DNA from 3 places in the Thioalkalivibrio sp. ALE23 genome. Region 3 is predicted to be linked to each of the others. Evidence: predicted binding sites of a transcription regulator. Region 3 holds the regulator's gene; each other region holds the start of a gene.
What was found. Region 3 encodes sigma-54, which starts transcription at its own class of promoters, with help from an activator protein. Its sites were predicted from a motif close to TGGCANGNTNCNTGCTT; they were not measured.

Region 1: flgB (flagellar basal body rod protein FlgB) is a predicted target of sigma-54. The motif match lies at 4,207-4,223, and genes of this name have one in related genera.
Region 2: F573_RS0100550 (CmpA/NrtA family ABC transporter substrate-binding protein) is a predicted target of sigma-54. The motif match lies at 3,594-3,610, and genes of this name have one in related genera.

Annotation. Positions count from the first base shown of each region.
Region 1 covers NZ_KB900033.1:430,637-437,426, reverse strand. The annotation lists gene F573_RS0108745 (flagellar brake protein) at 1-264, opposite strand, end outside; gene F573_RS0108740 (flagella synthesis protein FlgN) at 345-827, opposite strand; gene flgM (flagellar biosynthesis anti-sigma factor FlgM) at 832-1,149, opposite strand; gene flgA (flagellar basal body P-ring formation chaperone FlgA) at 1,242-1,910, opposite strand; gene F573_RS0108725 (chemotaxis protein) at 2,146-3,075, shown strand; gene F573_RS0108720 (protein-glutamate O-methyltransferase CheR) at 3,271-4,086, shown strand; gene flgB (flagellar basal body rod protein FlgB) at 4,275-4,682, shown strand; gene flgC (flagellar basal body rod protein FlgC) at 4,704-5,126, shown strand; gene F573_RS0108705 (flagellar hook assembly protein FlgD) at 5,137-5,832, shown strand; gene flgE (flagellar hook protein FlgE) at 5,867-6,790, shown strand, end outside.
Region 2 covers NZ_KB900031.1:108,168-114,957, reverse strand. The annotation lists gene F573_RS0100575 (TVP38/TMEM64 family protein) at 1-395, shown strand, start outside; gene F573_RS0100570 (TMEM165/GDT1 family protein) at 330-887, opposite strand; gene F573_RS0100565 (hypothetical protein) at 1,191-1,433, shown strand; gene F573_RS0100560 (DsrE family protein) at 1,524-1,880, shown strand; gene F573_RS0100555 (nitrate regulatory protein) at 2,008-3,321, shown strand; gene F573_RS0100550 (CmpA/NrtA family ABC transporter substrate-binding protein) at 3,790-5,208, shown strand; gene ntrB (nitrate ABC transporter permease) at 5,221-6,168, shown strand; gene F573_RS0100540 (ABC transporter ATP-binding protein) at 6,179-6,790, shown strand, end outside.
Region 3 covers NZ_KB900031.1:676,639-683,428, reverse strand. The annotation lists gene hprK (HPr(Ser) kinase/phosphatase) at 1-516, opposite strand, end outside; gene F573_RS0103405 (PTS sugar transporter subunit IIA) at 519-983, opposite strand; gene hpf (ribosome hibernation-promoting factor, HPF/YfiA family) at 988-1,326, opposite strand; gene F573_RS0103395 (RNA polymerase factor sigma-54) at 1,330-2,853, opposite strand; gene lptB (LPS export ABC transporter ATP-binding protein) at 2,938-3,678, opposite strand; gene lptA (lipopolysaccharide transport periplasmic protein LptA) at 3,675-4,217, opposite strand; gene lptC (LPS export ABC transporter periplasmic protein LptC) at 4,214-4,792, opposite strand; gene F573_RS0103375 (HAD family hydrolase) at 4,789-5,325, opposite strand; gene F573_RS0103370 (KpsF/GutQ family sugar-phosphate isomerase) at 5,325-6,302, opposite strand; gene F573_RS0103365 (calcium/sodium antiporter) at 6,293-6,790, opposite strand, start outside.

The DNA of each region.
Region 1 (6,790 bases), on a different contig from region 3:
GGTGGTAAACCGCACGGCCACGCCGCGCAGGGTCGCGAAGACGCGCAGGGGCTGGCCGGGCCGGATCCGCTGGTGGAGGGAAGGGGGTTGCAGCTGGTCGAGGTAGAGACGTCGTGCGTCGGCATCCAGACGAATCAGCGCCGAGGTGTACAGCGGGCCGCTTTCTTCCAGGCGGATACTGACCAGCGTCAGGCCATGGTCCAGGTCGCGCAGTATCTGGCCGATGCGTTCCGGGGTGTCGACGGTATAGTCGTTGTCATCCATGAGGGCACGTCGCGTCCGAAGTGGGTTCGCGCATCATACACCCTGTGACGGAGTTCACGCCTTTCCGGTCCAACTCGGGCTCAGGCGCGGGTGATGGTCTGGCCGGTGGTACGGCGATGACGGGCCTTGCCGTAGGGGTCGTAGGTCGTGGCCGGTCCGTTGTCTTCGCCACGCAGGATCTGCATGGACATCTGGACCCGGCGCTGGTTGCGTTCGATCAGCCGGGCGTTGCCCTGGTTGAGTTCGTTGCAGCGTTCGATCGTCGCCCGCAGCGCCTGCCAGCGGTCGTTGAGGTGCTCCCCTCCCTCCAGACGCGCGAACAGCCGCGCTACCCCTTCCGGGGTGAACTCGGCACCGCGGGCTTCGATCCATTGCTGCTGTTTGCGGGTTTCGGTTTCCAGTGCCTGCAGCAGTTCCTGCTTGCGCTGGACCGCGGCCTGCAGCCGCTCCGGCTCCCGTGACTCGATGGCCCGAGTTTCCTCCAGCAGGATATCCTCCAGCCGTTGTCCGAGACGGATGGATTCCTCCAGGGAAGGACGGATTCCGGTTTCGTCGGTCACCACCGGATCACCGCAGCAGGCCTTCGATTTCCATCATGCGATCGGCCAGTTCCTCGTTGTCGATCGGGTAGTTCCCCTGAGCGATCGCCTCGCGGATCTCGGCCACCTTCGCCTCGTTGAACGGCGCGGCCTCGCTGGCTTCGCCGCTGCCGTTCATGGCCTGGGCGGCACCGGTCAGGGTGACGGCGTCACCGCTGGCGGCCCCGCCGTTGCCGGCGCGGTCCACCCCGTTGCTGCCGGTGCGGGCGTCGTCGTCACGGCCGCGGACCCCGCCGTTCTGGCTGTCGGGGCGCAGGCCATTGATGTTGGGGCCTTTGATATCCATGACTTTGTCCTGTCGTTTGACTGGTCTGCCTCGTGTATCGGCCGGAATGCCCGAAACTGTAGGGTCGGTTGCGGGATTTCCGTCACATTTTACTACAGGGCGACGCGAACCGTGCCCGATGGCTGGACCTCGCCCTCGATCTCGCGTCCGGAGGAGGTGTTGCGCACGCGGATCCAGTCGCCGGCCGTGGCGTCTTCCAGGGCTTCGCCCTGCATGCGGATAGTGACGCTGCCGCTGCTGGCGAGGATGGTAACGCGCTGGCCGCGCTGGATCACCTGACGTTCATTAACGTGCTGCTGGCCGATGACCTGGCCCTGGCGAATCGCGCGGCGGGTCTGCAGACCGACCACCTCGGATGCGTCCTCGAAATAATGGCTGGCCTGGCGCGACGTCTCGATGCGCTCCATGCGCAGATCGCCCGGCCCCAGGGTCTGCTGGCGCGACAGGTTGCGGCGGGCCACCACCACCTCGGCGTGGCGTTCCACGGTGGCCGGAACGTACACCGACCAGGTCACCGGCCCGGGACAGCGGATGTTGACCGCAGTATTGCCCCTCGGGCGGCCGCCGGGCGGCAGCGAGGCCTCCAGGGGTTCTTCGCAGCGCTTGAGGCGCAGGCGGTCGTCGACATGACCGAGTTGCACCTCCACATCGTCGCCGTTGTGGTCCCCAAGCTGCTGGTGCAGGAACCGTTCCGCGCTGTCACGAATGTTCTGCACCGGCTCGATCTCCGCTTGCGCGGTCGGGGCGAGGAGCGCGAGCATCAGAAGAAGCGCACCCCCGCTGCGGCCCCCGCTGCGGCCCGGGCTGCGGTACGGGAGCAAAGCCTGTAACTTGAAAAGGTGCATGTCCGGTCACCGTTGACCCTGTGTCTTCGTCACGGAATACAAGCAGATTCTGTGCCATGGCATCCGGCGCCTGTCCTGCGCGTCCGATGCGTGGTTCAAGCTCCCGCCGGCGCGGCCGTTAGCAGGGAGAACAACCCAGGGGGCGAGAACCGTGAGTCAGTTTATTGACGACGTGAACCAGCGCACGCAGATGGTCGGGCAGAACCGGATGGAGCTGCTGCTGTTCTATCTGGGCGGCACGCAGACCTTCGGGATCAACGTGTTCAAGGTGCGCGAGGTGATTCCGCTGCCGCAGTTGCGCCAGATTCCCGGGTCCGCCGGGGTGGTGCGGGGCGTCACCACCCTGCGCGACAAGACCGTGCCGATCATCGATCTGGCGCGGGCGATGGGCATGCAATCGACCCGGGCCGGGGCGGACGGGCAGCAGAAGGTTGTGATCACGGAGTTCAACCGCTCGGTGCAGGGCTTCATGGTATCGGCGGTGGATCGCATCGTGAACGTCAACTGGGACCAGGTGAAGTCGCCCCCGCGCGGCACCGGTCGCGAGTCGTTTCTGGTGGCGGTCACCGAACTCGACAACAAGCTGGTGGAGATCATCGACGTGGAGCGCGTGCTGTCGCTGGTCAATCCGCTGCCCACCGAGGTGTCGGAAAGCGTGCGTTCCGCGGTGGCCGAGCAGACACCCGAGCGTCGGGAAATCGTCATCGCCGACGACTCGGTGGTGGCCCGCCGCCAGATCGAAAGCGCCATCCAGGGGCTCGAGTGGCCCTACGTGCTGTGCAAGGACGGGCGTGAAGCCCTGGATTACCTGGAGGAGAAAGCCGCCGAGGGTCCGATCCACGACACGGTCGAGCTGGTGATCTCGGATATCGAAATGCCGCGCATGGATGGTTACACCCTGACGGCAAAGATCCGCGAGAACGAGCGCCTGCGACCGCTGCGGGTGCTGCTGCATTCCTCGCTCAGCGGCGAATTCAATACCGACATGGTGCGTCGGGCCGGTGCGGATGCGTTCCTCTCCAAGTTCAACCCGGACGAACTGGCCAGTGCGGTCCTGGAACAGATCAACAAGACCGCCTGAGATGTCGGTGGTTGCCGGGGGCGAACGGTTGCCGGCCCGGCCGGGGCGGGTGGCCGGCGCTTGCCGCCCCTTTGCAGGCTGCGGACTTCCGCAAGGTTGCCTCGAAGCCCTATACTGTGGCGGCATGGAATCATCGAACCGAACAACCAGCGGACGGCGGACGGGCCCGGCACGCGTCAAGGCGGAGATGTGTGCGTGATCGATTCCCGTGACTACGAAGAATTCGCGCGCTTTCTCTCCGAGTGCTGTGGCCTGGTGCTGGGGGACAGCCGCCAGTACCTGGTGTCCAGCCGGCTGTCCCGCCTGCTGGATGAATTTGGCTACAAGGACGTGCCGGAACTGCTGCACGCGCTGCGCAAGGCGCCCAGCCCGAAGCTGCGCACGCGCGTCATCGATGCGATGACCACCAACGAAACCTCCTGGTTTCGCGACGGTTTTCCGTTCGAGATCCTGCGCCACGTGATCCTCCCGGAGCTGGCGTCCACTCGGTCGTCGATCAAGGTCTGGTCGGCCGGGTGTTCTAGTGGCCAGGAGCCCTACAGTATCTCGATGGTGGTCTCGGAATGGGAGGCCTCGCGCCCGCGCCGGGTGGTGCCCGTCAGCATTCTCGGCACGGACCTGTCCGAGGGCGTGCTGGAAGACGCCCGCAAGGGAGTCTATGACGGTCTGAGCATCGTGCGCGGGCTGAGCGAGTCGCGGCGGTCCCGGTTCTTCCAGACCGTGCCCGAGGGGCACAAGATCATCCCCGAGGTGCAGCGCCGCTGCCGGTTCCAGAAACTCAATCTGGTCGACAGCTACGCGGCGCTGGGCAAGTTCGACATCGTGTTCTGCCGTAACGTCCTGATCTATTTCTCCGCCGAGACCAAGCGTCAGGTCCTTGACGGTATTGCGAAGCAGCTCAACCCCGGCGGCTATCTGTTTCTTGGCGCTTCCGAGACGGTCGGGCCCTACAGCAAGGCGTACGAAACCGTGCGCACCGAGTACGGCTCGGTCCTGCGGCTGAAGGGCTGAACCCCTCCACGCCGGGCCTGCAACGGGCCCGGCGCTCGTTCCCTGCGCGGTGATTCGCCGCGTGGCCGGCCGCGTGCCGGTGTCCCTCCCTATCCTTTTTCCCCTTTTGCCGGCAGCCAATGGCACGGCGATTGCATCGTCGTGGTCAGGCAACGGATGCCCGCCATGCGCGGGCCGGACGGAACGGGATGAGCATATCGCTGGACAAGGCGCTCGGGATTCTGCCGGAGTCGGTGAACCTGCGTTCGCAGCGCATGGAGGTTCTGAGCTCGAACATCGCCAATGCCGACACCCCCGGCTACAAGGCGCGCGACCTGGATTTTCGCAGCCAGCTGGAGGCGGCTTCGGGTGGTGGTGGCCAGCTTCAGCTCAGCCAGACCCGCGCGGGTCATCAGGATCCGGGGACGGCTGCCGCGGGCACCGGGGCCGAGCTCAAGTACCGCATCCCTTCGCAGCCGTCTCTGGACGGCAATACCGTGGATCCGCAGATGGAGCGGGCGGCGTTCGCCGAGAACTCGGTCAAGTACCAGAGCAGCCTCGAATTTCTCAATCGCCGGGTTTCCGGCATTCGCGATGCCTTCCGGGGCAATCGCTGAACCTGACGGGAGGCCACTGCCGTGAGTGATCTGTTCAATCTGTTCAATACCTCGGCTTCGGCGCTGACGGCACAGTCGGCGCGGCTGAATACGGTGTCTTCGAACCTGGCGAACGCCAACACGGCGGCCGGCAGCGCCGAGGAGGCCTATCGCGGGAAACACGTGCTGTTCCAGGCAGCGATGGACCAGGCCAGCCGCGACGGTACCGCGACGCCGGTGCGGGTGGCCAGGATCGAGGAGTCGGATGCCGAGCCGCAGATGCATTACGAGCCCCATCACCCGAAGGCAAACGACGATGGCTACATCTTTCGCCCGGCGGTCAGCGTGGTCGAGGAGATGGCCAACATGATGTCGGCCTCGCGCAATTACGAAGCCAACGTTGAAGTCATGGACACCACCCGCCAGTTGATGATGCGCACGCTGCAGATGGGCGGACAAGGCTAGGAGACCGGAAATGAACGGACTGACACCCGACATGCTGGAAGGGGCGGGGATTCGCACTGACCGCCAGGCCCAGCGCGACCGTCAGGAGAAGGAAGGCGGGCCGGATCAGCTGGGACAGGAGAACTTCCTCAAGCTGATGACGACCCAGCTGCAGAACCAGGACCCGTTCGAGCCGATGGAAAACGGGGACTTCATCGCGCAGATGGCGCAGTTCTCGAGCGTCACCGGGATCCAGCAGCTGAACGAGTCGTTCGAGGGCTTCGCCCAGTCGATGGGACAGAACCAGGCGGTGCAGGGCGCAAATCTGGTTGGCAAGGACGTGCTGGTGCCGGTGGAGTTCGGCCAGCTGGGCCCCGAGGGCGGCATGAGCGGCGCGTTCGAACTGGGGGCCTCGGCCGAGTCGGTGGAGGTCGAGATCATGAACGGGGCCGGCGAGCGCGTGCGGCGCATGAATCTCGGCGCGATGGGCGCCGGGCTGCAGGACTTCCAGTGGGATGGCCTGACCGACAACGGCCAGCGCGCGCCGGCCGGGGTCTACGAGGTCCGGGCGACCGCGCGCAGCGGGGAGCGCACCGAATCGCTGGAGACCTTTCTTAACCAGCGCGTGGACAGCGTCTCCATGGGCGGGGAGAAAAACGGCCTGGCACTGAATGTGCAAGGTGTGGGCGAGATCGATTTTTCGGACGTACGCCGGATTTCCGGCTGACGCCCGACACAAAAAACAACCGGAGGAACGGAACATGCCCTTCAACATCGGATTGAGCGGACTGAACTCGGCCCAGGCCGACCTGGACGTGACCGGCAACAACATCTCCAACTCGGGGACCACCGGGTTCAAGCAATCGCGTGCCGAATTCGGGGATGTCTATGCGCAGTCCTTCGGCGGGACCGCGCAGACCGCCACCGGTGCCGGGTCGCGCCTGCTGGCGGTGACCCAGCAGTTCACCCAGGGGCAGACCGAGTTCACCGAGAACGGCCTGGATCTGGCGATCGACGGGGAGGGGTTCTTCCAGCTCAATGACGGCGGCAACACGCTCTACTCGCGCGCCGGCGAGTTTCAGGTGGATCGCGAGGGCTTCCTGGTGAACAGCCAGGGCCAGAACCTGCAGGGATACATCGCCGAAGACGGTGATACCGATCCCGCCGATCTGGGTGGAACCCCGGACAACCTGCGGCTGCAGACCGGCGAGGGTTCGCCACAGGTGACTTCCCGGATCGATGCCCGGCTGAACCTGCAGTCCGATGCGCCGGTAATCGACGATGGCTTCGATACTGATGACGGCGTGGCCGTCCCCGACAGCTACAACTTTTCCACTTCGCTGACGGTGTACAACGGCCAAGGCGAGGCCCAGGACGCGGAGGTCTATTTCACCAAGACCGATGACAACGAGTGGGAGGTCAACGTCGCGGTCAACGGTGAAGTGGTCGAAGATGGGGATTTCCCCGCGCAGCTGCTTTTCGGTAGTAATGGTGAGCTGGTGGATGAAGATGGCGACCCTCCGGATGAGGAGGACGTAACCTTCTCTTTCTTTCCCGGCGGTAACTTCGAGGACGATGATGAGGTCTCTATCGTTTTCGATGGGACGACCCAGTACGGGTCCGACTTCGGTGTCAGCGATCTCAATCAGAACGGGTTTGCCCCGGGCACGCTGACCGACATCGAT
Region 2 (6,790 bases), 570 kb from region 3:
AGGCCGAGGGCTGGCGGGTCGTGGCCCTGACCCGCCTGGTGCCGGTGTTTCCGTTCGCCCCAACCAATTACGCCCTGGGGCTGGTCCGGCTGCCGCTGCCGGTCTTCGCGCTGACCACCATGGTCGCCCTGATCCCCAGCCTGTTCGCCTATGCCTGGCTGGGGCACGCCACCCGGGAGATCGCCAGTGGCGCCGACAGCGGGGTACAGCTGGGTCTGGCCCTGCTCGCGGTGCTGGCGCTGTTGCTGTTGCTGCCGCGCCTGGTGCGCCGCATCTGGCTGGGCCAGAAGACACTGCACACCGAGGCGCCAATGACTTCAGTGTCTCCCTCAGACCCAGGCGAGCAGGACCCCGATGCCCAGGGCGAGGAACAGCAGGGCGGCGAGCGCGCGTAACAGCCGCAGGGGCAGGTGGCAGGCGAAGCGCTGGCCCAGCCACACCACCGGGGCATTCGCGAGCACCATGCCGATGGTCGAGCCGATCACGACCAGGATCAGGCTGTCGAAGGTCGCGGCCAGCGCGCCGGTGGCGACCTGGGTCTTGTCGCCCATCTCGACCAGGAAGAACAGCACCGTGGTGGTCCAGAACACGCCGTGTTTCGACGCGGCCGGCAGCTCGTCCTCGCCATCCGGGACCAGTACCCAGGCGGCCATCACGATGAACCCGATCCCCAGACCCCAGCGCAGCCAGTCCTCCGGGATGCTGGCGCCGATCCACACGCCCGCCAGCGCGGCCAGGAAGTGATTGGCCAGCGTGGCCACCACGATGCCCCAGATGATGGGCCAGGTCTGCTGGTAGCGGCAGATCAGGAGCAGGGCGAGGAGCTGGGTCTTGTCGCCCATCTCGGCGATGGCGACGATGACGGTAGAGACGAGCAGGGCTTCCATGACGGTCTTCCGGGCCGGGTGGGTGGGCAAGACACGTGACATCGCACCACCCACCCGGCCACGGATCGGGGCGCCATGCCACAGGTCTCGCGGGGCCCGGTGCCGCATCGGCGGCGGGGCTGTCTGCACCACGGTCCTCCGGGCGGAGGATCGAATCTGTTGATGCAGACCCCGGTGAGGCAAGGCCACCCGGGTCGCTACTCCCCTGAAGCTGGCAGGACTCTAGTCATCCCGGTCCGCGCGGGCAAGGACGATCGCGGCTCCGGGCTGCGCCGCCGCCGGGGCTTGGGTAGCATGCGCGCGATGAAACGCTTCCTTTACTGGGTCGATCGGGCCCCCCTTTGGCTGTTCGCACTGCTGGTTGCGACCGTCGGCCTGGCCCCCTGGATCCCCGAGCCGCATGTCGCGGAGAAACTGCGCTGGCTGTTTGCCGGGGAACTTACCCGGCCACTCGATGTGCTCGACCTGGTCGTCCATGCCGTGCCCTGGCTGTTGATGGCGTTCAAGCTCTATCGCAACAGTCTCACCACGAAGGGCGCCCCCTGAGCCGATTGTTTCTCCCTGGCTTGTGGGAAATCGACGCGCCGCTTGCCGGCCGCTACCGATTTCGCACCTTTTCAACCCCGGGAGACTCCCATGCGCTTTATTGTTGCCGTCACCGCCGGTACCGACGACCCGACCCGCGCCACGCTTGGCATGATTGCCGCCAATGTGGCCAAGCAGCAGGGCCACGACGTGACCGTCTGGCTGCAGGGCGAGGCCGTGAACATCGCCAACCGCAACGTGTACGACAAGATCGTCGGCCATAACATGCCGGCAATGAAGGACATCGTGGATTCGCTGGTGAGTGAAGGCGTTCCGTTCTGGGCCTGCGAGGCCTGCGCCAAGGGTCGCGACGTCGGCGAGCACAACTTCCTGCCGAACGCCGAGATGGCCGGCATGGGCCACTACGTCCAGGCCGTCGCCGAGTTCGACCGCTCCATGAGCTTCTGATCGGCCGTGCCGTTCCGCGGGCGGGGCGTGATGCCCCGCCCGTTTTTGTTTGTACCCCCGCTGTCAGTCGGTCGAACTGGCACATCGCATGCTTGTTTGTTCCGGGAGTGATTCACGGACGACGAGCATGACCCAGAACACATCCCCGAATTTTTCCCTCGAAGAGTCCATTGGCGATTTCCTGGTCGCCTCGCGCAAGTGCGAGGTGGTGAGCCTGGAGCGCCTGCTGGAGGCGGTGCAGCTGGTCGGGCGCATCCGCGCGCTGGTGCATGCCCTGCAGCGCGAGCGCGGGGCCTCCAGCCTCTGGATCGGGTCCGGCGGCCAGCGCTATACCCGCGAACTGGAGCAGTACCGGGCCGAATCGGACGCCGCCGCGGCCGCGTTCCGCGAGCACCTGGATGGCTGGCTGGCCCCGGACGCCTGCGCCCATGGCCGCAGTCGGCTGCTGGGGCGCATGGCGCTGGCGCTGCATGGCCTGTCCGGCCTGGGCAGCCTGCGCGAGGAGGTCCTGGAGCTGACCCTGAGCCCGATGGACTCGACCCGCGGCTTCAGCGAGCTGATTCGCGCCCTGATGGCCCTGGTGTTCGAGGCTGCGGATTCGGCGACCGATCCCGAGGTCTCGCGGGCCCTGGTGGCCCTGCTGAACTTCATGCAGGGCAAGGAACTGGCAGGGCAGGAGCGCGCGATCGGGGCCGCCGGGTTTGGCGCCGCGAACTTCGAGCCCGAACTGCGCCAGGCGCTGGTCCATCGGATCGATGCCCAGGAACGGGCGTTCCGCATCTTCTCCGAGTTCGCGGCACCGGCGGCCTGTGCCGCCTGGCGCGAGCTGCAGACGGCGGCCTTCGCCGCCGACATCGAGCGTCTGCGCCGCCGGGCCTGTACCGAGGCCTCAGGGCACCACGACCCCGCCCGGGCCGAGGAATGGTTTGCCTGTACCACCGCGCGCATCGACGCGATGAAGGAGATCGAGGATCTGCTGGAGATGCACCTGAACGAGTGCTGCTCGGCACGCATCACGGCGGATCGCGCGGACCTCGGCGCGGTGCGTGACCGGGTCGCGCAACTCGCCGAGTCGGAACTGCGCGACAGCGTCCCGTATGCGGTGTTCTTCGGCGCGCCGGAGGGCCTGGAGCCCGCGCAGGAGGAGGGCGATGCCGCACTCAACGTACCGATCGTCGGACACTCGGTGATGGACTTGGTGCAGCGCCAGGCGGCCCGGCTGCAGTCGGTGGAGGATGAACTGCATGCGGCACGCCAGGCCCTGGCCGAGCGCAAGACCATCGAGCGTGCCAAGGCGCTGCTGATCCAGCACCGCGGCCTCAGCGAGGACCAGGCCTACAAGCTCCTGCGCCAGACGGCGATGAACCAGAACCGGCGCCTGGCCGAGGTCGCCGAGGCGACCGTCGCGATGTCCGACCTGCTGGGCAAGGGCGGCCTGTAGCTAACTCCCCGGGAAACGGATGCCGGCCCTGTGGGAGCGGGCTTGCCCGCGAAGCACCTGCCAGTGTCCGCGACTGGCAGGGGCTTCGCCGCCAAGGCGGCTCCTACAGGTAGTGCACCAGCGCGGTTCATCTGCACCGCCGGTGTGCCCCAGGGTGGTGCCGCTTGCGAGTGATATTCCCCTGCGAAGATTCGATTGAGTACCGGGAACCGTCCGATTTTTCCGCGTCAGGATAGGCTTTGCGCCCTATCGGTCGATCAGCAACGGCTAATTGGCACACCTCCTGCAGGAATACCGGCAAGACGAGCCAACGGCGGTTCGTCGCCTGACAACAGGGAGACCCGACGACCGGGCCTCCCACGGGACTGGACAAAGGCGTCCATCACCCGGCTGCAAACGCGGCCGGGCTGATAGGACGCCTTTTTTCGTTTTTGGGATGTGTTTGCTGACAAGGGGAGTGAACCCGCAATGACCGATCACACGAATGACACGAAAAAGACCTCCGGCCTGTCGCGCCGGCGTTTCCTTCAGGCCGGCGGCGTTCTGGCAGGGGGCGCCGCCTTGGGGATGCATCCGGATTTTTTCCGGTCGGCGGCCTATGCCGGGGGATCCGAAGGGCTGGAAAAGACCAAGCTCGAGTTCGGATTTATCCCCTTGACGGATTGTGCTCCGCTCGTAGTCGCCCAGGAGAAGGGATATTTCGCTCGCCACGGGCTCGACGTCCATGTGGCCAAGGAGGCTTCCTGGGCCAATATTCGCGACAAGGTCTCCGTTGGGAGCCTGGATGGCGGGCACATGCTGGCGGGGATGCCGATCGCCGCGACGCTGGGCGTGGGTGCTACCCAGCGCAACACCATCACGGGGTTCAGCATGGACCTCAACGGCAACGCGATTACCGTTTCCAACGAGCTCTACGACCGGATGGTCGAGGCCGATCCGGAGGCTATGAACGAACGGCCGATTTCCGCGCGCGCCCTGAAGAAGGTCATCGATGCCGACCAGGCAGCGGGCCGTGCCCCGATGACCTTCGCCATGGTTTTCCCCGTATCCACGCATAACTATGAACTGCGCTACTGGATGGCCGCTTCCGGGATCAACCCGGATCGGGATGTCCGCCTGGTTGTGATCCCGCCACCCCAGATGGTGGCCAACCTGCGCGCGGGCAACATGGATGGCTACTGCGTCGGCGAGCCCTGGAACATGCGTGCGGTGGACATGGGTATCGGCAAGACCCTGGTCACCAACTACGAGATATGGAACAACAATCCGGAGAAGGTGTTTGGCGTACTGGAGAGCTGGGCGGAAGAACACCCGAATACGCACCAGGCAGCGTTGCGGGCCTTGATCGAGGCCAACGAGTGGATGGACAAGCCCGAGAATCGCGAAGAAGTGGTGCGCATCATTTCGGGCCGCCGTTTTGTCAACGCCCCTGAACACGTAGTGGCCATGTCGATGACGGGGACGCTCCAGTTCAATCCGGACGGAGACCCCGAACCCTTCCCGGACTTCAATGTGTTCCACCGTTACGCGGCCAGCTTTCCGTGGCGCTCGCATGCGGCCTGGTTTGTCACGCAGATGGTTCGTTGGGGGCAGCTGGAAGAGCCTGTGGATATGCGTGCGGTGGCCGAAAAGGTCTATCGCCCCGAACTGTATCGGCAAGCGGCTGCAGAAGTGGGCGTCGCCTATCCCGAGATCGACTGGAAGACGGAAGGCACACGCAATGAACACTGGACCCTGGAGGCGGCCTCCTCGCCGATCGAGATGGGCCCTGACCGGTTCATTGATAACCGCGCCTATGACCCGGATGACCTTGTCGGCTATGTCGACGGTTTCGATGTACACAGTCGCAAGGTCGCCCTCGATGACCTCGCCGACGTCAACGGCTGAGGGAGGCCCACCATGTCCACCAATTACGCCGATATGCAACTGGCGGTTGAACGCGAGAACGACAAGGACGCCGAAGGTCGAACGGAGGCCGCCGCTGGCCGGGAAACCAAACCGGCGGAACGCAACGACACCGCCGGGGCGATCGAATCGGCACACGATGACCGATTCGAGGTGATGGCGGATATGTTCCAGCGCTGGATTCCTGTGCTGGCACTCCCGCTGATTGCGTTCGGAATGCTGCTGGGGGGCTGGGCCTGGCTGCAGTCGACGGTCTCGCCGGACCTCCCGACGCCCGGGCAAGTGTGGGCCGAGGCCGTCTACCTGCTAAGCGATCCGTTCTACGACTACGGTCCGAACGACATGGGGATCGGCTGGCAGGTGATGTATTCCCTTGGCCGCGTCCTGGCGGGCTTCGGCCTGGCAGCACTGGTCGGCATTCCGCTGGGCTTGATGATGGGCGCTTCGCTCTCGATGCGCCGCGCCATTAGCCCGGTCGTGCAGCTGTTGCGTCCCGTGTCCCCGCTGGCCTGGCTGCCGCTCGGTCTGCTGGTGTTCCAGGCGGTCAATCCCTCCGCGATCTTCGTGATCTTCATCACCAGCATCTGGCCGATCCTCATCAATACCGCGGCCGGGGTCCAGGCCATCCCGCGTGACTACACCAACGTATCCCAGGTGCTCCGTCTCGGGCGCCTGGAGGCGGCGCGCAAGATCCTGATCCCCGCAACCATGCCCTACATCCTCACCGGCATGCGGTTGGCGCTGGGGATTGCCTGGATGGTGATCGTGGCGGCCGAGATGCTCACCGGCGGGGTCGGCATCGGATTCTTTATCTGGGACGAATGGAACAACCTCAATGTCGCTTCGATCATCGTGTCGATCTTCGTGATCGGTCTTGTGGGCATCGCCCTGGACGCTGGGGTGGGCCTGATCAAGAAACGCTTCGACTACGCGCCCGCGTAAGGAGAAACACATGAGTCACTATCTCAATCTCGATTATCTGGACATGACGTTTGCGACTCCACGCGGGCCGCTCAACGTGCTGAACAACGTGAATCTGAAGGTCCAGAAAGGCGAATTCGTATCCATCATCGGGCATTCCGGCTGTGGCAAGTCCACCGTTCTGAACATCGTGGCTGGGCTGCTGCGCGCAACCACTGGGGGCGTTCTTCTGGAAGAGCGCGAGGTAGTGGAACCCGGGCCAGAGCGTGCCGTGGTGTTCCAGAACCACTCCCTGCTGCCCTGGATGACGGTGTACGAGAATGTCCGTCTGGCCGTTGACAAAGTGCGCCGCGGAGCTCCCCAGGCCGAGCGCGACGCCTGGACGCTGGAGAATCTCGAACGTGTCCACATGACCCACGCGAAGGATCAGTACCCCGGTGAGATCTCCGGGGGTATGAAGCAGCGCGTCGGGATCGCCCGGGCGCTGGCGATGGAGCCCAAGGTCCTGCTGATGGATGAACCGTTCGGCGCGCTGGATGCGCTGACCCGGGCACATCTGCAGGACGAGGTCATGAAGCTGCGGTCGGATCTGGGCAACACCGTGCTGATGGTCACCCACGACGTGGACGAGGCGGTGCTGCTG
Region 3 (6,790 bases):
GACGCTGGAGGCCCCCGAGATCAGTACACCGATCCCGAGGATCTCCATGAACACCCCGTGGCGCACCTCGAAATGGGCGAGGCGCTGCTGCAGGAAATAGCGCAGCAGCGCGATGACTTCGTGCGAGGATGTGCGTGTGCACAGGATCACCGGCAGGGGGTCGTCACCTGTCTGCGGCATGCGCGGGAACGGGCAGGTGTCCTCGGCGAAGATCACCATGGTAGTACCGGTGCGGGCCATTTCCAGCACCAGGTGGTCACGCTGCTCGTCGGACAGGCCGGCGATGTAGCGGGCCTCGTAGTCGCCGATGACCTGGATGCGGTTGGGGCGGATCAGGTTCAGGTGGCCGGCCAGCGGCAGGTCGCCATCCCCGAATCCCAGGAGTTCGCGGTCGCCCGCGGCCTCCTCTCCGTGGACGTAGCGCAGGTCCAGACGGCTCCCCATCGCCCGCGTGAGCGCGGCGATGGTGATGTTGCTCGCGGTGCCGTCGGCTGCCGCTTCCGCCCGGTCGGCCATGGTCAGGTGTCTCCCAGCGCCCGGCTGAGGGCCTGCTGGACCCCCGTGCTGTCCGCGGCGCGCCGGATGCCGGCGAGGGTGTCCGGCTGCGACAGCCCGCGCGCGAGCTGGGCCAGCAGGTCCAGGTGTTCGCTGGTGGCCTCTTCCGGCACCAGCAGGGCGATCAGGATGTCCACCGGTTCGTGGTCCATGGCTTCGAAATCCACGCCCTGATCCAGACGCAGGACCGCGATGCGGGGCGTATCCAGCTCGGCGAGACGGCCGTGCGGGATCGCCACGCCATGGCCGAGCCCGGTGGAGCCCAGTTTTTCGCGGGCCGACATGGCTTCGAACGCGGCACTGGCCGCCAGTCCGTCCGCGGCCCCGTCCACCAGCAGATCGGCGAGGGTTTCCAGCGCTCGTTTCTTGCTGGAGCAGTCGGTTTCCAGTCCGATGCGCTCCGGGGTGATGAGCTCGGCCGGATTCATCGGCTTACTCGGGTTGTTCGCGGTTGCGCTGGGCGCCCTCGGCGCGATGATGATCCTTGACCTTCTCCTTGTGCTTGATCAGCTGGCGGTCGACCTTGTCGATCAGGCCGTCGATGGCGGCGTACATGTCATCGTGGCTGGCCTCGGCGTGGATGTGGTTGCCGCTGACCTGCAGATTCGCTTCCGCCTTGTTGTGCAGCTTCTGCGTCTTCTCGTGGTTCAGCACCACGTGCACGTCGATCACCTTGTCGAAGTGGCGTTCCAGCTTCTGGAATTTCTCGTTGACGTAGTCGCGCAGGGCGTCGGTGATGTCGACGTGGTGTCCGGTGAGATTGATCTGCATGGGTCAGGCTCCTTTCGGTTTGCTTCCGGTCGGCATGGCGGCCATCTGGCGGCGCTCGCTGGAGGATGGCAGGTTCATGCCCTCCCGGTATTTGGCCACGGTACGCCGGGCCACGTTGATGCCCCGATCCGCCAGGATCTGGGCGAGGCGGGAATCGCTGAGCGGTTTGCCCGGCGTTTCCTCTTCGATGAGTTCGCGGATCATGGCACGAATCGCGGTCGCGGAGCATTCCCCGCCGTCGCTGGTGCCCACGTGACTGGAGAAGAAATACTTGAATTCGAACACCCCGCGGGGGGTGTGCATGTATTTCTGCGTGGTCACCCGCGAGATCGTGGACTCGTGCATCTCCAGGGCTTCGGCGATGTCGCGCAGGATCAGCGGCTGCATCGCCACCTCGCCGTGTTCCAGGAACCCCTGCTGGCGTTCGACGATCGCGCGCGCCACGCGCAGCAGGGTGTCGTTGCGGCTGTGCAGGCTCTTGATGAACCATCGCGCCTCCTGCAGCTGATCGCGCATGAAGGCGCTGTCGCGGGCATCGGAGACCTGGCGGACCATGCCGGCGTAGAGGTCGTTGATGCGAATGCGCGGGGCGATCTCGGGATTCAGGTCGACCTGCCAGCCCCGGTCGGTATGACGCACGTAGACATCCGGGACCACGTATTCCGGCGGTGTCTCGCTGATCTGGGCGCCGGGGCGCGGGTTGAGCGTGCGGATCAGGTCCAGCGCCGCGGCCAGTTCGTTGCCATCGCGTACGCCGCTCTGGCGCTGCAGGGCCTTGTAGTCACGCCGGGCAAGGGCGTCCATGCCGTGTTCCAGGAGCGCGCGCGCCGCCTCGCGCGAGGGGGCGTCCGGCGCCAGCTCGCCCAGCTGGACCTCCAGGCACTCGCGCAGATCCAGCGAACCGACCCCCAGCGGGTCGCAGTGCTGCAACCAGTGGCGTACGGCCTCGACCTCGTCGGTGTCGACGGGGGGGTCTTCACTCCGGCTGATGGTCTCGGCCAGGGTCTCGACGTCACCCTCGAGGTAGCCGTCGCCGTTGATGGTGTCGATCAGGGCGGCGCCGATGCGCTGGTCGCGCGGGGTCAGGTGCGACAGATGCAGCTGCCACAGCAGGTGATCCTGCAGCCCGCCGCCGCCGTCGTCGTCCGAGGTGTTCTCCAGCGGGTCGCGGTCGTCCAGACCGCGCGGGCTGGCGCTGGCGTCGTAGATGTCTTCCCAGCGGCTGTCGGTCACCAGCTCGTCGGGGATGACGTCCTCCGAGCCGCCGGCATCCACCGTTTCGCCGGTGCCGGCGTTGTCGCTGCCGCTCTCGCCGTCGTCGGTGTTCGCGTCGCTGTCGGTGTCCCCCGCGTCGGCACCGAGTTCGTCATCCTCGGCCTGTTCCAGCATGGGATTGCTTTCCAGCGCCTGCTGGATCTCGGCCTGGAGCTCCAGCGTGGACAGCTGCAGCAGCCGGATGGCCTGCTGCAGCTGCGGCGTCATGGTCAGCGTCTGACCGAGCTGCAGATTCAGCCCGGGCTTCAGCATGAGTTGGGAAAGGCGTTGGTCACCATAAGTGAATAGTAATCCCTTGCTGCGGGCTTGTGCACCGTCCGGGTGCGGCGGTCGGTGTCACAGGCGGAAGTTTTCGCCGAGGTAGACCTCGCGCACGCGGGTGTCGGCCAGCAGTTCGTCCGGCGTGCCCGCGCTCAGCAGGCGCCCCTCGCTGAGGATGTACGCGCGATGGCAGATGCCCAGGGTCTCGCGTACGTTGTGATCCGAGATTAGTACGCCGATGCCGCGTTCGGCCAGGTGGCGGATGACTTCCTGGATCTCGCCGACCGAGATCGGATCGACCCCGGCAAACGGTTCGTCCAGACAGATGAACCGCGGATCGCCGGCCAGCGCGCGGGCGATCTCGGCGCGCCGCCGCTCGCCTCCGGACAGCGCGATCCCGGGGCTGTGGCGCACGGTCTCCAGCTGGAATTCCTCGATCAGGGCGTCGCCGATGCGGCGGCGCTCGTGGCGGTCGAGTTCCGGGCGCAGTTCCAGCACCGCCTGCAGGTTGTCCTGGACCGACAGGCGGCGAAAGATCGATGCCTCCTGCGGGAGATAGCCCAGCCCGGCGCGGGCGCGTTCGTGGATGGGCGCCCGGGTGATGTCGCGCCCGCCCAGGGTGATGCGCCCGGTATTGGGCCGGATCAGTCCGACCAGGCTGTAGAAGCAGGTGGTCTTGCCGGCTCCGTTGGGTCCCAGCAGGCCGACCACTTCGCCGGGCACCAGGTCCACATCCATCGCGTCCAGCACGGTACGCTGGCCATAGCGCTTGCTCAGCTCGCGGGCGACCAGATGGCCGTCGGCCGCGGGGGTCATGGATTGTCCTCGCGTGGCTGCAGGCGGATGTGCACGCGCTCGTCGTCGGTGTCGCCGCGTTCGGCGCGGATCACGTCGCGTTCGAGATCGTAGGTGATGCGCTGCCCGCGGGCATCCTCGGCGGCGGTGATGACGCGTGCCCGTTCGGTCAGGATCACGCGTTCCTCGTCGAGGAAATAGTCGATGCGCAGCCCTTCGGCGATGCGCGTCTCGCCGGTCTCGGGATCGGGCGACTCCAGGCGTGCGGGCTCGCCGTGGGCCTCGATCTCGTAGGGGCGGCGCTCGCGCATGTGCACGATCACGCGGTCCGCTTCCAGCGTGGCATCGCCGCGCACCACGATCACGTCGCCGGTGTAGGTTCCGGTGCCCGCGCGTTCGTCCATCTCGGCGTGGTCCGCGGTGATCTCCACCGGCAGGGCATCCTCGCGGCCGGTCGCCGGCGGGGCCGCCAGGAACAGTGCGAGTATGCCCGCCACGGCAAGCAGCGGGGCCGGTCGGCGGATGCCCGCGCGGCGATGTTCGGTTGTGGCCGGGTTCATTCCGGGCGGTCCTCCTGCGGCAGGTCGCTGTACAGCGTGTAGACCTCGGCGAGCAGCTCAATGGTATCCGCTTGCGGGTCGGCGCGCAGGCCGGTACCCCTCTGGAACAGTCCCGGCTGTTCCAGGGTGCTCGGGGCCGACGAGGTCGTCAGCCGGGTGTCCAGCGCCACGCGCACGTCGCGCGACTCGATCACCGTGCGTACGCGCGCGTCGCGTTCGGGGCGCAGGCCGCGGGTGTGGCCGAAGGTATGCAGCAGTTCGCGATCGGGCTGATGTGCCGCGCGCGGGGCGCGCCAGGTCCAGTTCAGGCCCCGTTGGTCCAGCAGATCCAGCTCCGGGTCATCGATGAACTGGACCGCATCCCGGTCGTATTCGCGCAGCCGCGACCCCTGCAGGCGGTGGGTGGGCCGCCCGTCCTCGCCGGTGACATGCGCGGTAAACCCCTCGATCTGCAGCGTAGGTTCCGCGTCGGCCGCGGGTTCGGCGGGCGGCTCGGCCGCTGCCGGCCCGGCGAGCAGGCATCCGGCGGCCAGCAGCCGGGCGGCGAGCGGGGTGCGGCGCGGATCCGGGGTCATGCGTGCAGGTAGCTTTCGAGCACGGCCTCAAGGCGGCCGCGCGCGGCCAGCAGGTCCTCGCAGACTTCGCGGACCGCGCCGCGCCCGCCACCGGCCGTGGTGACCCATTGCGCGTGCTGGCGCACGAACGGATGGGCGTCGCCGACCGCGATGCCCAGGCCAACCCGTCGCATCGCCGGCAGATCGACCACGTCGTCGCCGACGAACGCGGCCACGTCGGCGCGGTGCCCGGTCTGCTGCAGCAGCTGTGCCAGTGCCTCCCCCTTGTCCCGCCGGCCCTGGATGCAGTGGCGGATGCCCAGATCCTGCAGGCGATGTTCGACGACCGCCGACTGCCGCCCGGTCAGGATCGCGACCTCCAGGCCTTCGTCCATGGCCATGCGCAGGCCGTGGCCGTCGCGGCTGTGGAAGGCCTTGTACTGTTCGCCACCGTCGCCGAGGAACAGCGCGCCGTCGGTCAGCACGCCGTCGACGTCCAGGATCAGCAGTCGGGTGCCGCGCTGCAGGCCGGCGAGATCGATGTCGTCATGCATCAGGCGACCCCCGCGCGCAGCAGGTCGTGCATGTTGATCACCCCCTGCAGCCGGCCGTCCGCATCGGCGACCGGGAGGGCGTTGATGCGGCGGCTTTCCATCACCTCCAGGGCCTCCGCGGCCAGCCAGTCGGCGCGGGCGGTGTGCCCGCCCCGGGTCATCACCTCGCCAATGGTCAGCGTCTCCAGGCTCTCGCCCCGGTCCAGGGTGCGGCGCAGGTCGCCGTCGGTGAAGACCCCCAGGATTCGCGCGTCGGCGTCGCTGACGATCACCAGTCCCAGTCCCTTGCGGGTGATCTCGAACAGCGCGTCCTTCAGCGGCGCTTCGGGCGCGATGCGCGGGATCGCCTCGCCGGTATGCATGATGTCGCCGACGTGGATCAGCAGGCGCCGCCCGAGGCGCCCGCCGGGGTGCGAACGGGCGAAATCGTCGGCGGTGAAGCCGCGCGCATCCAGCACCGCCACCGCCAGGGCATCGCTCATCGCCAGGGCCGCGGTGGTGCTGGAGGTGGGGGCCAGTCCCAGCGGGCAGGCCTCGCGTTCCACGCTGACGTCCAGATGGACGCTGGCATCGGTGCCCAGGCGCGAACCGGGATTGCCGGTCATCGCGATCAGCGGGACGTCGAGGCGCCGGATCAGCGGCAGGATGGTCAGGAGCTCGTCGGTCTCGCCGGAGTTCGACAGCGCGATCACCACGTCGTCGCGGGTGATCATGCCGAGATCGCCGTGGCTGGCCTCCCCGGGGTGCACGAAGAACGCCGGCGTGCCGGTGGAGGCGAGGGTGGCCGCCAGCTTGCTGCCGATGTGGCCGGACTTGCCCATGCCAGTGACCACCACGCGCCCGCGGCAGTCGAGGATGTGGCGGCAGGCCGCGAGGAAGGCGTCGTCGATGCGCGCGGCGAGGCCGCGCACCGCATCGGCTTCGTTCTCGAGGACCGCGAGGGCGAGCTTGCGGGTGGTTTCGGGGTTCAGATCCATGCCGGTGCCGTGATTGCGAGAGTCACAAGGTAGCCGCTGAAGGCCAGCAGGAGAAGGGCCCCGTGCCAGCGGGTGATGCGGCCGGCGCCGAAGCGGGCGGCCAGCAGCACCGCCACGGTCAGGGCCAGCATCACCGGATAGTCACGGGTCAGCACTGCGGGTTCCACCGCCAGTGGCGCGATCACGGCGGGTACCGCCAGCACCGCCAGCAGGTTGAACAGATTGGAGCCGACGACGTTGCCGAGGGCCATGCCGGTTTCGCGCCGCAGCGCGCTGGCCACGGTGGTGGCCAGCTCCGGCAGACTGGTGCCGATCGCGACCAGGGTCAGGCCGATCAGCAGTTCGCCGGCTCCCAGGGCGGTGGCGATCTCGACCGCCCCCCAGACCAGCGCCTGGCTGCTCGCCAGCAACGCCACCAGACCGCCGGCGAGCCACCCCAGGGCCGCCGGGAGACCGCCGGGCGTGGCCGCCGGCGGGCGCGGGGTCAG